DNA from 3 places in the Thiomonas sp. FB-Cd genome. Region 3 is predicted to be linked to each of the others. Evidence: predicted binding sites of a transcription regulator. Region 3 holds the regulator's gene; each other region holds the start of a gene.
What was found. Region 3 encodes HrcA, which represses chaperone genes, less so after heat shock. Its sites were predicted from a motif close to TTAGCACTCNNNNNNNNNGAGTGCTAA; they were not measured.
Positions count from the first base shown of each region.

Region 1: groES (co-chaperone GroES) is a predicted target of HrcA. The motif match lies at 2,115-2,141, and genes of this name have one in related genera.
Region 2: rpoH (RNA polymerase sigma factor RpoH) is a predicted target of HrcA. The motif match lies at 2,374-2,400, and genes of this name have one in related genera.

Region 1 covers NZ_JPOE01000002.1:2,519,734-2,523,969, reverse strand. The annotation lists gene CD04_RS0112195 (glycosyltransferase) at 1-296, shown strand, start outside; gene CD04_RS0112190 (hypothetical protein) at 313-1,575, shown strand; gene groES (co-chaperone GroES) at 2,245-2,535, shown strand; gene groL (chaperonin GroEL) at 2,578-4,224, shown strand.
Region 2 covers NZ_JPOE01000002.1:1,843,820-1,848,055, reverse strand. The annotation lists gene CD04_RS0109035 (cation diffusion facilitator family transporter) at 1-400, opposite strand, end outside; gene CD04_RS0109030 (helix-turn-helix transcriptional regulator) at 400-711, opposite strand; gene CD04_RS0109025 (VOC family protein) at 1,097-1,588, opposite strand; gene CD04_RS0109020 (dihydrofolate reductase family protein) at 1,622-2,281, opposite strand; gene rpoH (RNA polymerase sigma factor RpoH) at 2,428-3,363, shown strand; gene CD04_RS24505 (transposase) at 3,671-4,084, shown strand; gene CD04_RS24500 (hypothetical protein) at 4,119-4,236, shown strand, end outside.
Region 3 covers NZ_JPOE01000002.1:2,149,295-2,153,530, reverse strand. The annotation lists gene CD04_RS21690 (HAD-IC family P-type ATPase) at 1-484, shown strand, start outside; tRNA gene CD04_RS0110410 (tRNA-Ile) at 565-641, opposite strand; gene CD04_RS0110405 (universal stress protein) at 752-1,189, shown strand; gene hrcA (heat-inducible transcriptional repressor HrcA) at 1,264-2,283, opposite strand; gene CD04_RS0110395 (NAD kinase) at 2,519-3,418, shown strand; gene recN (DNA repair protein RecN) at 3,425-4,236, shown strand, end outside.

The DNA of each region.
Region 1 (4,236 bases), 370 kb from region 3:
TTGTCGAGATCATGGGGAATTATCAGCATGCGGATTTGCCAGATTTGATCGAGAAATCTGCAGTCAATTTTATATTTGTTCCATCAATGGTTCCAGAAACGTTTTCCTATGTCACTCACGAGATAATTCGGATGGATTTTCCGCTGGTCTGCTTTGATTTGGGCGCACAGGCCGAGGCAGTGCGCGGCTATTCTTCGGGACGGGTGATCCCGATCCTCGAGGGCAATGCCCTTCTCGATGCGTTGAACACCGCCTATGAGTCTTTGCAGTCTCGGGGTGAAGGGCAAAATAAGTGACCAAGCGAGCTTAATAATGCAAAAAAAAATACATGTTTTCACCAGTGCGGCGCTGAATTACATCCCCAAGGCGCGCGTCTTGTTTGAGTCGGTCCGAAAATATCATCCTGATTGGGTGTTGCATTTGGCTTTGGCCGATGAGTTGCGCGGCGAGATTGATTTGTCGAAAGAGCCCTTCGACGACTTAATGACCATCGATTCGCTCGGGATCCCAGAGCATCGTGCCTGGGCTTTCACGCATCGCATCGTCGAACTGGCCACGGCGATCAAGCCGTTTGCCTTGCAGAGTTTGCTCAGGCGTGAGGACTGTGAATGTGTCATCTACCTCGATCCCGATGTCGTGCTGTTTTCTCCCTTGGACGATATCATCGCGGCATTGCGGCAGTCGAGTATTCTTCTCGTGCCGCATCAGACTGACCCGGAGACGACCCTAAGTGCTGTGATCGATAATGAAATTGGCAGCCTCAAACATGGGATTTATAACCTCGGCTTTCTTGGTGTTTCACCAACCGACGAGGGTATGCGTTTTGCGCATTGGTGGGCGCAACGACTTTATTATTTCTGCCGTGCCGATATTTGCAATGGACTGTTTACGGATCAGCGGTGGGTCGATCTCGTTCCAGCATTTTTTGATGAAGTTGGGATTGTCAGAACGACACGCCATGATGTTGCCACTTGGAACTTGACAACGCGCCAATTGGACGGTGATTTCGACCGGGGTTTTACGGTGGATGGCAAGCCACTCGGCTTTTATCATTTTACCGGATTTGATAAGGGCGATCACCATATTATGGCGGCTAAGAACGCCAGCGGAAATAAAAGCGTGGAAATGCTGCTTCGGTGGTATGCCAACAGAATCGCTGAGTTGGGAAAAGACCCGTTGTGCCGCATTCCTTGGTTTTTTGCGACTTTCGACAATGGCGAGCCAATCAGCGCGGAACAGCGTGTGGTGTATCGTGAGCGCGTGGATCTGCAACGTGCGTTCCCAGACCCTCTCGCAGCGGGTGGCTTTTTGCAATGGTGGAAGAAGCAGGGCGTGCGTGAATTTCCGGAGCTATTCGATGAAAGGCTCGCGCCGGCGGCGCTTGAGCGCCTTCGTTCGCGCTTGAGCCCGGGTTATCGCGCCGGAGATGAGGTTGCCGGGATGGTGCCTTTGACTGACCTACTCTTGCAGGCACTGCGCAACCCCACAACGGCGCGCCGGCTTGCCTCAAGGGGGATGCAGGTGCTGCAAAGCGAAGGACTCAGCGGCTTGTTGCGTCGGTTAAAGAGATACTGAGCGATGTGTCGCCAGGTCTTCAAGGGCGACTTGCGCACGGTCCGACTTCAGGGAGTGTTTTGCGTTGCAGTGCCGCAGCGGTGAAATTGATGGCAAGCATCATGGCAGCTGAGCGCGTCACCATCTCCGTAGGCTCGCACGGACAGGAAGGGCTGCTGGACGATCTCGCAGGCCCCGCTGACGCTGCGACGGACGTGCCCGAATGGCAACAGAACCGGCCATGGGAAGCTTGCCACGATGAACGGCAGGCCCGGGCCGTGACCTGTCCATCGGCTGCACGTTCATGGCCGACCACTTCGGGCGGAGGCTGTGTGAAGACGCACCGCGGCTTCCTCTGCCCGACAACTTGACGCGTCCGATTGCTCGTTGGAGCCGATCGACAGCGCGGGACGGATTGGGTTGCGGTCTTGTGAGCAGCCGTGCTGGCCGTGCGTGGAGTTCAGAATTGAGTGAACGGAATTCAGAATTGAATGAAACTCGACAGCGGGTCGGGTATGTGGTGAGTGAGGGGCTTGAATTCCCGCGCTTTGGCCCTACAATTAGCACTCGCATGTAGTGAGTGCTAGCGGCAGATGTTTGGAAATCCGGCAGTCTCCCCAAGCGCTCAGGCTGGTGCCCTGCACTGGCATGCGTTCAATCCCTCGAATTCCATCAACAGGAGCAACACGAATGAAATTGCGTCCCTTGCATGACCGCGTGATCGTTAAGCGCGTGGAACAAGAAACCAAGACGGCTTCGGGCATTTTTATTCCCGACAACGCCGCCGAAAAGCCCGATCAGGGTGAAGTTCTGGCCGTGGGCCCAGGCAAGCGTGATGACAAGGGCGAACTAAGCCCCATGTCGGTCAAGGTTGGTGATCGCGTGCTGTTTGGCAAGTACGCCGGGCAGACCGTCAAGGTTGACGGCGACGAATTGATGGTGATGCGCGAAGATGACCTGATGGCGGTCATCGAGAAGTAATTCGCACCCGTCCTCATTCAAACCCCATTCGGAGATATACACATGGCAGCAAAAGAAGTTGTATTCGGCGCAGATGCCCGCGCCCGCATGATGGAAGGCGTGACCGTACTGGCCAACGCCGTGAAAGCCACGCTGGGCCCCAAGGGCCGTAACGTGGTGCTGGAGCGCAGCTTCGGTGCCCCGACCGTGACCAAGGATGGTGTGTCCGTGGCCAAGGAAATCGAGCTGAAGGACAAGCTGCAGAACATGGGCGCGCAGATGGTGAAAGAAGTGGCGTCCAAGACCAGCGACAATGCCGGTGACGGCACCACGACGGCTACCGTGCTGGCGCACGCAATGGCCCGCGAAGGCATGAAGCTTGTTGCCGCCGGCATGAATCCGATGGATCTCAAGCGCGGCATTGACAAGGCTGTGGCAGCCCTGATTGAAGAGTTGAAGAAGACGTCCAAGCCCTGCACCACGAGCAAGGAAATTGCCCAAGTCGGGACGATCTCGGCCAATGCCGATGAGGACGTCGGCCAGATCATCGCCCAGGCGATGGACAAGGTTGGCAAGGAAGGCGTGATCACGGTCGAAGATGGCAAGAGCCTGAACAATGAGCTCGACATCGTCGAAGGCATGCAGTTCGACCGCGGCTACCTGTCGCCCTACTTCATCAACAACCAGGACCGCCAGGTCGCTGTGCTGGAAAATCCGTACGTTCTTCTGAACGACAAAAAGATTTCCAACATTCGCGATCTTCTGCCGATCCTGGAGCAGGTTGCCAAATCGGGCCGGCCGCTGCTGATCATCGCTGAGGACGTGGACGGCGAGGCACTGGCAACCCTGGTGGTCAACAGCATCCGCGGCATTCTCAAGACCGTGGCTGTCAAGGCTCCAGGTTTCGGCGATCGTCGCAAGGCCATGCTGGAAGACATTGCCATTCTCTCTGGTGGCAAGGTCGTTTCGGAAGAGACCGGCATGACCCTGGAGAAGGTGACGCTGGCCGACCTCGGCCAAGCCAAGCGCGTGGAAGTGGCGAAGGAAAACACGACGGTCATCGATGGTGCCGGCAACGCTGCCGACATCGAAGCTCGCGTCAAGCAGATCCGCGTGCAAATCGAGGAAGCAACGTCCGACTATGACCGTGAAAAGCTGCAAGAGCGCGTGGCCAAGTTGGCCGGCGGTGTGGCCGTGGTCAAAGTCGGTGCCGCGACCGAAGTGGAAATGAAGGAAAAGAAGGCCCGCGTCGAAGACGCCCTGCATGCCACGCGCGCTGCGGTGGAAGAAGGGATCGTCGCCGGCGGTGGCGTGGCCCTGCTGCGTGCCCGTATCAACGTCAAGGTCACTGGGGCGAACCACGACCAAGACGCCGGCGTCAAGCTGGTGATGCGCGCCGTCGAAGAGCCGCTGCGCCAGATCGTGGCCAACGCCGGTGACGAGCCGAGTGTTGTGCTCAACAAGGTTCTGGAAGGCAAGGGCAACTACGGCTACAACGCGGCCAACGGCCAGTACGGCGACATGATCGAGATGGGGATTCTGGACCCCACCAAGGTCACCCGCACCGCGCTGCAAAATGCGGCCTCCGTGGCTGGCCTGCTGTTGACCACCGAGTGCATGGTGGCCGACGCGCCCAAGGATGAGACGGGCGGTGCACCCATGGGTGGCGGCATGGGCGGCATGGGCGGCATGGGTGGCATGGACATGTAAAGCTGTCCGGTG
Region 2 (4,236 bases), 310 kb from region 3:
CGGCGACGGGAGGAGGCACAAGCACGCGCAGGGCGGCTTCCCAGACGATCGCGCCGCATGCGAGCAATAGCAGCACGGCGTTGGCCAGCGCCGCGAGGATTGACATGCTGCGCAGCCCGTAGGTGTAGCGGGGCGTGGGCGCACGCTTGCCCAGGATCGAAGCGGTCAAAGCCAGCCCCAATCCGAGGACGTCGGAGAGATTGTGGCCGGCATCAGCCATCAGGGCCGTCGAGTTCGCCGCCAACCCGAACCCGAACTGTGCGACGACGAACAGCGAGTTGAGCACTATGGCGATTCGGAAGGCTGACGCCTGTTTGTCCGGATCGCCATGGTGATGATGATCCCCACCATGCCCGCAGGCATGGGGGTCACGATCGTGGTGGTCGTGGTCGTGAGCCATTATTCGACGTCCGAATGGGGTTCGGCAATGTGCTCGATCATGTCCTGAAGCATGTCCGAGACGTGGCGGTCAGCGGCGGAGTACAGCACGTGCCTTCCCTGTCGCTCGAACTTCACCAGACGCGCCGCACGCAGCAGGCGCAAGTGGTGGCTAACCAGCGTGGGCGTCAGGGCCAATGCCGCGGCTAGATCGCCGACGGCGATAGGTCCCTGAAGGCACGTGACGATGATGCGCAGCCGTGTGGTGTCCCCCAGCAGGTGGAACAGGTCGGCCAGCTGTGGAAGATGGGCATCCGGAGGTGATGTGTGCATTGGATAACATATGAATAGCTGTTCATATGTTATATGATTGCCCGGGGTGTGGCCACGTCACGAGCGCGGCGCAAGAGCGTCACCGTGGGGATGATCCGGTGCATGGAAAGCGGAGCCTGATGCGTCCTGGGGTTCTCTCGGCTCGGGGTGCTGGTGTCCTTTTTGGGGCTGGAGCGTCGCTGGCCAAACGCCGGCTGCTTGGCATCGACCCTTGGAGCCTGGCTGGCTTGCTCTACGTTGGATCGGGTCTCGGCCTGCACTCTTGGCGCTTGGTCACCCGTGCGCCCGCCCGCGCGGAGATGCCTGGTTCGCCGCTGCGGTGGGTTATTGGCGAGGGTGACGCCTGGGGACGTGAACCGTACGCCGCAGAACCATGGCGCGCATCTCAGGGGGCATTCGCCGCGCGTTCCAGCGCGGCAAGATCGAGTTTTTTCATGCCCAACAGTGCCTGCATGACTCGCTCGGAGCGGGTCGCATCGGCGTCTGAGAGCAGTTCTGGCAGGCGGTCGGGAATAATCTGCCAGGACAGGCCGAAGCGATCCTGCAGCCAGCTGCACTGCTGCGCCCCGGGTTCGCCGCCGGCGCTGAGCAACTCCCAGTAGTGGTCGATCTCGTCCTGATTGCGGCAGTGCACGGCGAAGGAGACAGCCGGTGTGAAGCAGAAGGACGGTCCGCCGTTGAGCGCGGTAAATCGCTGGCGGTTGAGTTCAAAGGCCACCGTCATCACGCTGCCCGGTAGCCTGCCATGCTGCTCATGCCCGGCATCACCATAGCGCGTCAGCGCAAGAATGCGAGAGTTGGGGAAGACGCCCACGTAGAACGCGGCAGCCGCTTCGGCCGCGTCATCGAACCAGAGAAATGGCGCAATCGGGTGCATAGTCCGCTCCTTCCAACGACGTCTGAGGATGAGTTATCCGGCCCTGCCTCCGTCACGATGCAGGAGGAAGTGCGTGGCCTGCTCGCCCGCGGTGGGGGCCGAGCAGCGGTAACCGAGCGCCGGCAGGTCCAGGCCGGCGAACAACGGCTCGCCCTGGCCGAGCAGAACCGGGCTGAGGGCGAGGTGTATCTCGTCGATCAGGCGCGCGGCGAGGTACTGACGGACAACCGCCACGCCGCCACCTAGCCGCACGTCCTTCCCGCCGGCGGCGTCAAAAGCGTGGTTCAGCGCCTCATCGACGCCGCCGGTGACGAAGTGAAAGGTCGTGCCGCCCTGCATCTCAATAGGTTCGCGGGGATGGTGGGTGAGCACGAACACCGGCACGTGGTAAGGTGGGCTCTCGCCCCACCAGCCGCGCCACTGCGCGTCGGGCCAGGGGCCGCGGATCGGGCCGAACATGTTGCGGCCGAGGATCCATGCGCCAACGTTGGCGAAACTGCGCGCGGCGAAGTCCTCGTCCACGCCCGTGCTGCCTCCATCCTTGCCGTGCATCCGGCGGAAGCTGCGGGTGGCGAAGGCCCAGCGGTGGAGTTCCATGCCGCCAACGCCAAGCGGATGCTCCAGGCTCTGCCGCGGACCCGCGCCCAAGCCGTCGAGCGAAATGGAGAAGGCGGCGACACGAAGCTGTGGCATGGAAGGTCTCCCTTGAAAGGAACTCGAAAAGCAAACGCGACGGAGGAGGCGAAGCCGTATTTTTTGCCCGATGCGTGGAACTCGGGGGGTGTTTAGCACTCTTACGTGGCGAGTGCTAAAATGTTCTTATGGTTAGACAGAGGAGTATGCAAATGGCTCAATCTAGCGCCTTAACCTTGCGACATACGGCAAGCTTGCCGTCGGCAGGGGCAGGGACATTTGCGGTGACCTTTCCAGCCCAAGTACCGAGTCTAGGCAACTTGGAGTCTTATATTTCAGCGGTCAACCGCATGCCCATGCTGAGCGCCGAGGAAGAGCGCGATCTTGCCATTGCGTGGCGTGAGCGCGAGGACCGCGATGCTGCTGGGAAGTTGGTGCTGTCGCATTTGCGTGTGGTCGTGTCGGTCGCCCGGCATTACCTCGGCTACGGCCTTCCCCATGCAGACCTGATCCAGGAAGGCAATATTGGGCTGATGAAGGCGGTGCGCCGATTCGACCCGGGTCAGGGCGTGCGCCTGGTGAGTTACGCGTTGCACTGGATCAAGGCCGAAATCCACGAATACATTTTGCGGAACTGGCGCCTGGTCAAGGTCGCCACCACAAAGGCGCAGCGCAAGCTGTTCTTCAATCTTCGTTCCATGAAGCAGGGTTTCGAGAGCTTTCACGACGCGGAGATTGACGCCGTGGCGAAGGAGTTGCAGGTCAAGCGTTCCGATGTGATCGAGATGGAGCAGCGCATGGGAGGCTCCGATGTGTCGCTCCAACCGATTGGCGATGATGGCGAAGAAGTCTTCGGCCCTGTGGCCTATCTGTCCGATCGGGGCAACGAGCCGGATGCCGTGCTTGAGGCGCGTGGCCGTGAACGCCTTCAGGTGCAGGGCCTGAAGCAGGCACTTGACGCCCTCGATGCGCGTAGCCGTCGCATCGTCGAGCAGCGCTGGCTCAATGTGAATGACGACGGGTCGGGTGGCAAGACGTTGCACGACTTGGCCAGTGAATACGGCGTGTCGGCCGAGCGGATTCGTCAAATTGAGGTCCAGGCTATGAAAAAGATGCGACAGTCGTTGGCCGTCTACGCCTGACCCGATGCACGACAAGCCCTCCGACCTTCAAGGTCGGGAAGGCTGGCGCGGATGCCACAGGCATCCGACTGGGGGTTTAACCTCGGCTTGGATGGTGCTGTCGCGTTGAACATGCGCTCGCGCATTCCCCTTCCTAGCCCGCCCTGGCGCGCAGCGTCACTTAGGCGCAGCGGACCGGACAGGAGGGGGTCAAGCGGGCGGTTTTCGCTTGTGGACTTCCTGTTGGCTGGAAAAATCACAGCATGCAACGCCGCAAGGTCACGCTCAAGCTGTATCCCAATGCCGCTCAAGCCCAAAAGCTTGAGGCGTGGACACAGTGCACTGCGACTTGTACAACGCGGCACTGGAAGAGCGCATCGACGCCTGGCGCAAGGCCGGCAAGTCGATCAGCGACTTCGACCAGCAAAACGTCCTGCCGCAGATCAAGGCCGCGCGGCCTGAGTTCGTGGAGCTCGGCAGCCACGCCTTGCAGCAGACGCTGCGGCGGCTGGATCTCGCCTTCCAGTCGTTCTTTCGCCGGGTCAAAGCTGGTCAAACGCCTGGATTCCCGCGGTTCAAGGCCGCGAAGCGGTTCTCGGGCTTTACCTATCCCGATCCGGCTGGCTGGAAGCTCATGCAGCATGGCGGCCGTGGTGCCACGCTGCGCTTGGGAAGCGGCGATGCGGCGATGTCCATTCGGTGCGCGGCCGGCACCGCTTCGGCGATAGGCAAAACCCAATGACATCACGCTCACGCGCAGGAACGATCAGTGGTTCGTGTCGGTGACGCTGCGCGTGCCCGATGCGGCCTGTGCGCGTGAGCGCACCGCTGATTTTCGACGTGGCGTGGATTTCGGGATCAACGACTGGGCGACGTTCGACGAGGGTCCGCCCA
Region 3 (4,236 bases):
GGCCACGGCCGTAAGCAGCCAGTTGCTGGCGCACCAGGGCGTACTGGTCACGCGGCTGCCCGCAGTGGAGGAGGCTGGGGCGATGGACACGCTGGTGTCCGACAAGACCGGCACGCTCACGCAGAACAGCCTGCGCTATGCGGGCGCCACGGCGCTCGTGCAGGGCGCGGATGAAAACGCCGTGCTGCGCGCTGCCGCGCTGGCCAGCGACGATGCCACGCAAGACCCGCTCGATCTGGCCCTCGCCGCGCGTCGCCTGCCCAAGGATTGGCAGCAGCGCTATGGCTACCAGCCCGTGATGCTGGAGACCTTCGTCGAAAGCCCCCGCCACAAAGGCACCTGCTACAAGGCCGCCAACTGGGTCCTCGTGGGCAAAACAACCGGCCGCGGCAAGAAGAGCCTGTCGCACCAACAAGCCCTGCCGGTCAAAGACATCTGGCTGTACCCGCTGCGTCCCGACTACGCAGCCATCCTGCGTCGGTAGCAGCTGCCGACGTCATCACCGAATCTTTACGTCTTGCAAGCGGAATTTTCTCTAACTACTTGTATTAACTATGAAAAAATTGGTAGGCCGTGTTGGACTTGAACCAACGACCAAAGGATTATGAGTCCTCTGCTCTAACCAACTGAGCTAACGGCCCCTCAGGGTGTCGGTAAGCGAGGCGCCGATTCTAAGCGAGTGGTAACAGGCAGGAGAGAGCAACAGTTGGTTTGTATTGTGTGGAGAGAGTCGCTTTGACATAATTGAAAAATGAACCCGACAATTCGCTGCCTTCTCCCGATTGATGGATCGCCTTTCACGCAACGCGCGGTGGATTTTCTCCTGCAGCGGCTTGCGTGGTGGCGGGAGTTGCCGCAGGTGGATTTGCTCCACGTCGAACCGCCTGTGGGGACGGCGCTGGCACGCTCCTATCTTTCGCGCGAGGTGCTCGATGGCTATTACGCCGAGCAAAGTGAGGCGGTTCTGGCTCCCGCGCAATCCGCCTTGGCTGCTTCTGGCCTGGACGTGCGGCCCCACCATCTGGTGGGCGATGCGGCGGCACGCATCACCCAGTTCGCGCTTGAACATGCGATTGACCTGATCGTCATGGGCTCGCACGGTCACACGGCTCTCGGCGGTGTGGCCCTTGGTTCGGTCGCGACCAAGGTGTTGGCTTCGTGCCGCGTACCGGTGCTGATTGTGCGATGAATCCCGATTCCGTCGATCGCCGCAGAAATCTCCGTTCTTTCGCAGCGTTCCCCGGGCCCAGCGGGATGTCAAACTCAGCGCTGGCTCAGCGCGTTGCTCACAAGCTTGGCGGTAATGTCGACGATCTGGATCATCCGATCATAGGCCATGCGGGTTGGGCCAATGACACCGAGCGTGCCCACCACTTTGCCGTCGACCTCGTAGGGTGCCGTGATCACCGAGAGTTCCTCGAACGGCACGACATCATTTTCGCCGCCAATATAAATGCGCACCCCCTCGGCACGCGCCGAAACGTCGAGCAACTTGAGCAGGTGTGATTTCTGTTCAAAAAGGTCAAACAGGCGGCGCAGACTGGCGAGGTTACCGGAAAGATCCTCCACGTTGAGCAGCTGCTGCTGCCCGGAGATGACAACCTGTTCCTGTTGTTCGGCCAGCGCTTGGCTGCCTACGGCAACGGCTGCCTGCATCAACGTGACGATTTCGCTGCGCAAATGTTCCACCTCGCCGCGAAGATGCCCCGCGACTTGTTCGAAACTCAGGCCGCTGTAATTGGCATTGAGGTAATTGGCGGCCTCCGTCAACTGGCTCTGGGTGTAGGGCTGGTCCGTCAGAATGATGCGGTTTTGCACATCGCCGCCGGCATCGACAAGAATGACCAAAATGCGCTGCTCCGAAAGGCGCAGGAATTCGATGTGCCGGAACGCCGCATTGCGCCGTGGGCTCATCACCACGCCGACGAAATGGGACAGATTCGACAGCAGTTGCGCCGCCTGCACAATGACCTTTTGTGGCTCGACGGTGGCAAGCTGCGACCTGAAATTTTCCCCGACGTCATCTGTGCCAGTCACAGGATGCACAGTGAGCATGGTGTCGACGAACAGCCGATAACCGCGCGGGGTGGGCACCCGCCCCGCCGAGGTATGCGGGCTCGTAATGAGACCCAGGTCTTCCAGGTCGGCCATGACGTTGCGGATGGTCGCCGCAGAAAGCTCAAGGCCCGAAGCCCGCGACAAAGTGCGCGACCCGATAGGTTGACCATCGGCGATATACCGTTCGATCAGTGTCTTGAGCAGTACGCGCGCACGTTCGTCCATTGGCTCATTTTAGGTGCCTGTCGAACTTGGGGCTGCATGTGCATGCATCGGTAGCCGCACGCTCGAGCACCAAGCCCCTGGCACAGGGATCCGCCCACGATGCTCAAGCCGGACGCTGAGCGATTGGCGCGAGATCCCAGGGTCAGCGGCGCTGTGATGTAATCCATGGCAGGCGCCCCGCACCACGCCCGGAAAAACCCGAACGCAACGGCCCTACGCCACCCAGCCCAGTCCCATGCCAACCCCCGTGTTTCAGCAGGTGATTCTCATCGGCAAGTACCAAGCTGCGGGCGTCAGCCGCACCTTGGCCGAGATTGGTGGCTGGTTGGCGGAAAACGGGGTGGAGGTGTACGTGGAGCGCCAGACCGCCCACCATTGTGACCTTCCGGGCCATGCCGATCTCAGCTTGGCCGAGGTCGGCCAGCGTGCCGCCACTGGCGGCTGGGTGGCGGTGGTGGTCGGAGGCGATGGCACGATGCTCGGGGCGTCGCGCCAACTCGCGCCGTTCGGAATCCCTCTGGTGGGCATTAACGCCGGGCGCTTGGGCTTCATCACCGACATCACCGAGGCTGACTGGCGCTTGGCCCTTGGCGCGATGCTCGCCGGGCGTTTTGAGCGCGAGCAGCGGGCGGTGTTGGCCGGCGAGGTCGTGCGCGACGGTCAACGCATTTTTGAGGGGATCGCCATCAACGACGTGGTCGTCAACCGCAGCGGCGCCTATGGGCTGGTCGAGCTTCGCGTGGATGTTGACGAGCGCTTCATGTACGTGCAGCGAGCCGACGGCCTGATCGTGGCCACGCCGACGGGATCCACAGCGTATGCCATGTCCGCTGGCGGCCCCATCCTGCATCCCAGCGTGCCCGGCCTCGTGTTGGTGCCGATCGCGGCGCACACGCTCTCCAACCGGCCCATCGTGCTTCCTGAGCACGTGCGCATCGACATTGAGGTGGTCTCGCCAAAGGACGTGGGCGTGAATTTTGACATGCAGCATTTTGCCGATCTTCTTGGTGGCGATCGCATCACCCTGCATGTGTCTCCCCATCGTGCCGTTTTTCTTCATCCGCCAGGCTGGAGCTATTACGCCACCTTGCGCAAGAAGCTGCACTGGCACGAAATTCTCGGTGCGGAGGACTAACGCGTCATGCTGCGCCGTCTGCATATCCGCGACTTCGTCCTCGTCAATGCGCTGGAGCTCGATCTCGGCGCGGGCTTCACCGTGCTCACAGGCGAGACAGGCGCGGGCAAATCAATCCTCATCGACGCGCTCAAACTTGCCCTGGGCGAACGTGGGGACGCCTCGGTGCTGCGCCCGGGCAGCATGCGAGCCGAGATCAGCGCAGAATTTGACGTGCCGCTGGCGCTTGCCGACTGGGTCGATGAGCAGGGTTTTGAGGTACAGGACACCATCTTGCTGCGGCGCGTCATTGACGCTCAGGGCCGCTCGCGCGGCTTCATCAATGGCAGCCCGGCCACCCTCACGCAGTTGCGGGCGGCAGGCGCCATGCTTGTGGACATTCATGGCCAGCATGCCTGGCAGAGCTTGGCGCGCAGCGACGCCGCGCGCGACCTGCTCGATGCGTACGCACAAGCCAAGGATGCGCGGCAAGCCTGCGCCAGCGCCTGGCATCACTGGAAGCTGCTCAGCGAGCGGCTGCACGCGGCGCGGGTGAATGCCGGGCGCCTGGTTGAGGAGCGCGAGCAACTTTCAGCGCAGATCGCTGAGCTTGCACGGCTGGCCCCGCTTGCCCAGGAGTGGGAGCCGCTGAATGCGGAGCACCACAGGTTGGCGCATGCCGCCGAGCTGATCGAACAACTGCAGGCGGTGGATCAATTATTGGATGATGAGGAAGCCGGTGCCAACCGCCAATTGGCGCGCGCGCATCAGTTGCTGCAGGCTGCGGCGCAGATCGATCCGCAACTGGTCGCGTTGGCGGATCAACTGGAATCGGCTCA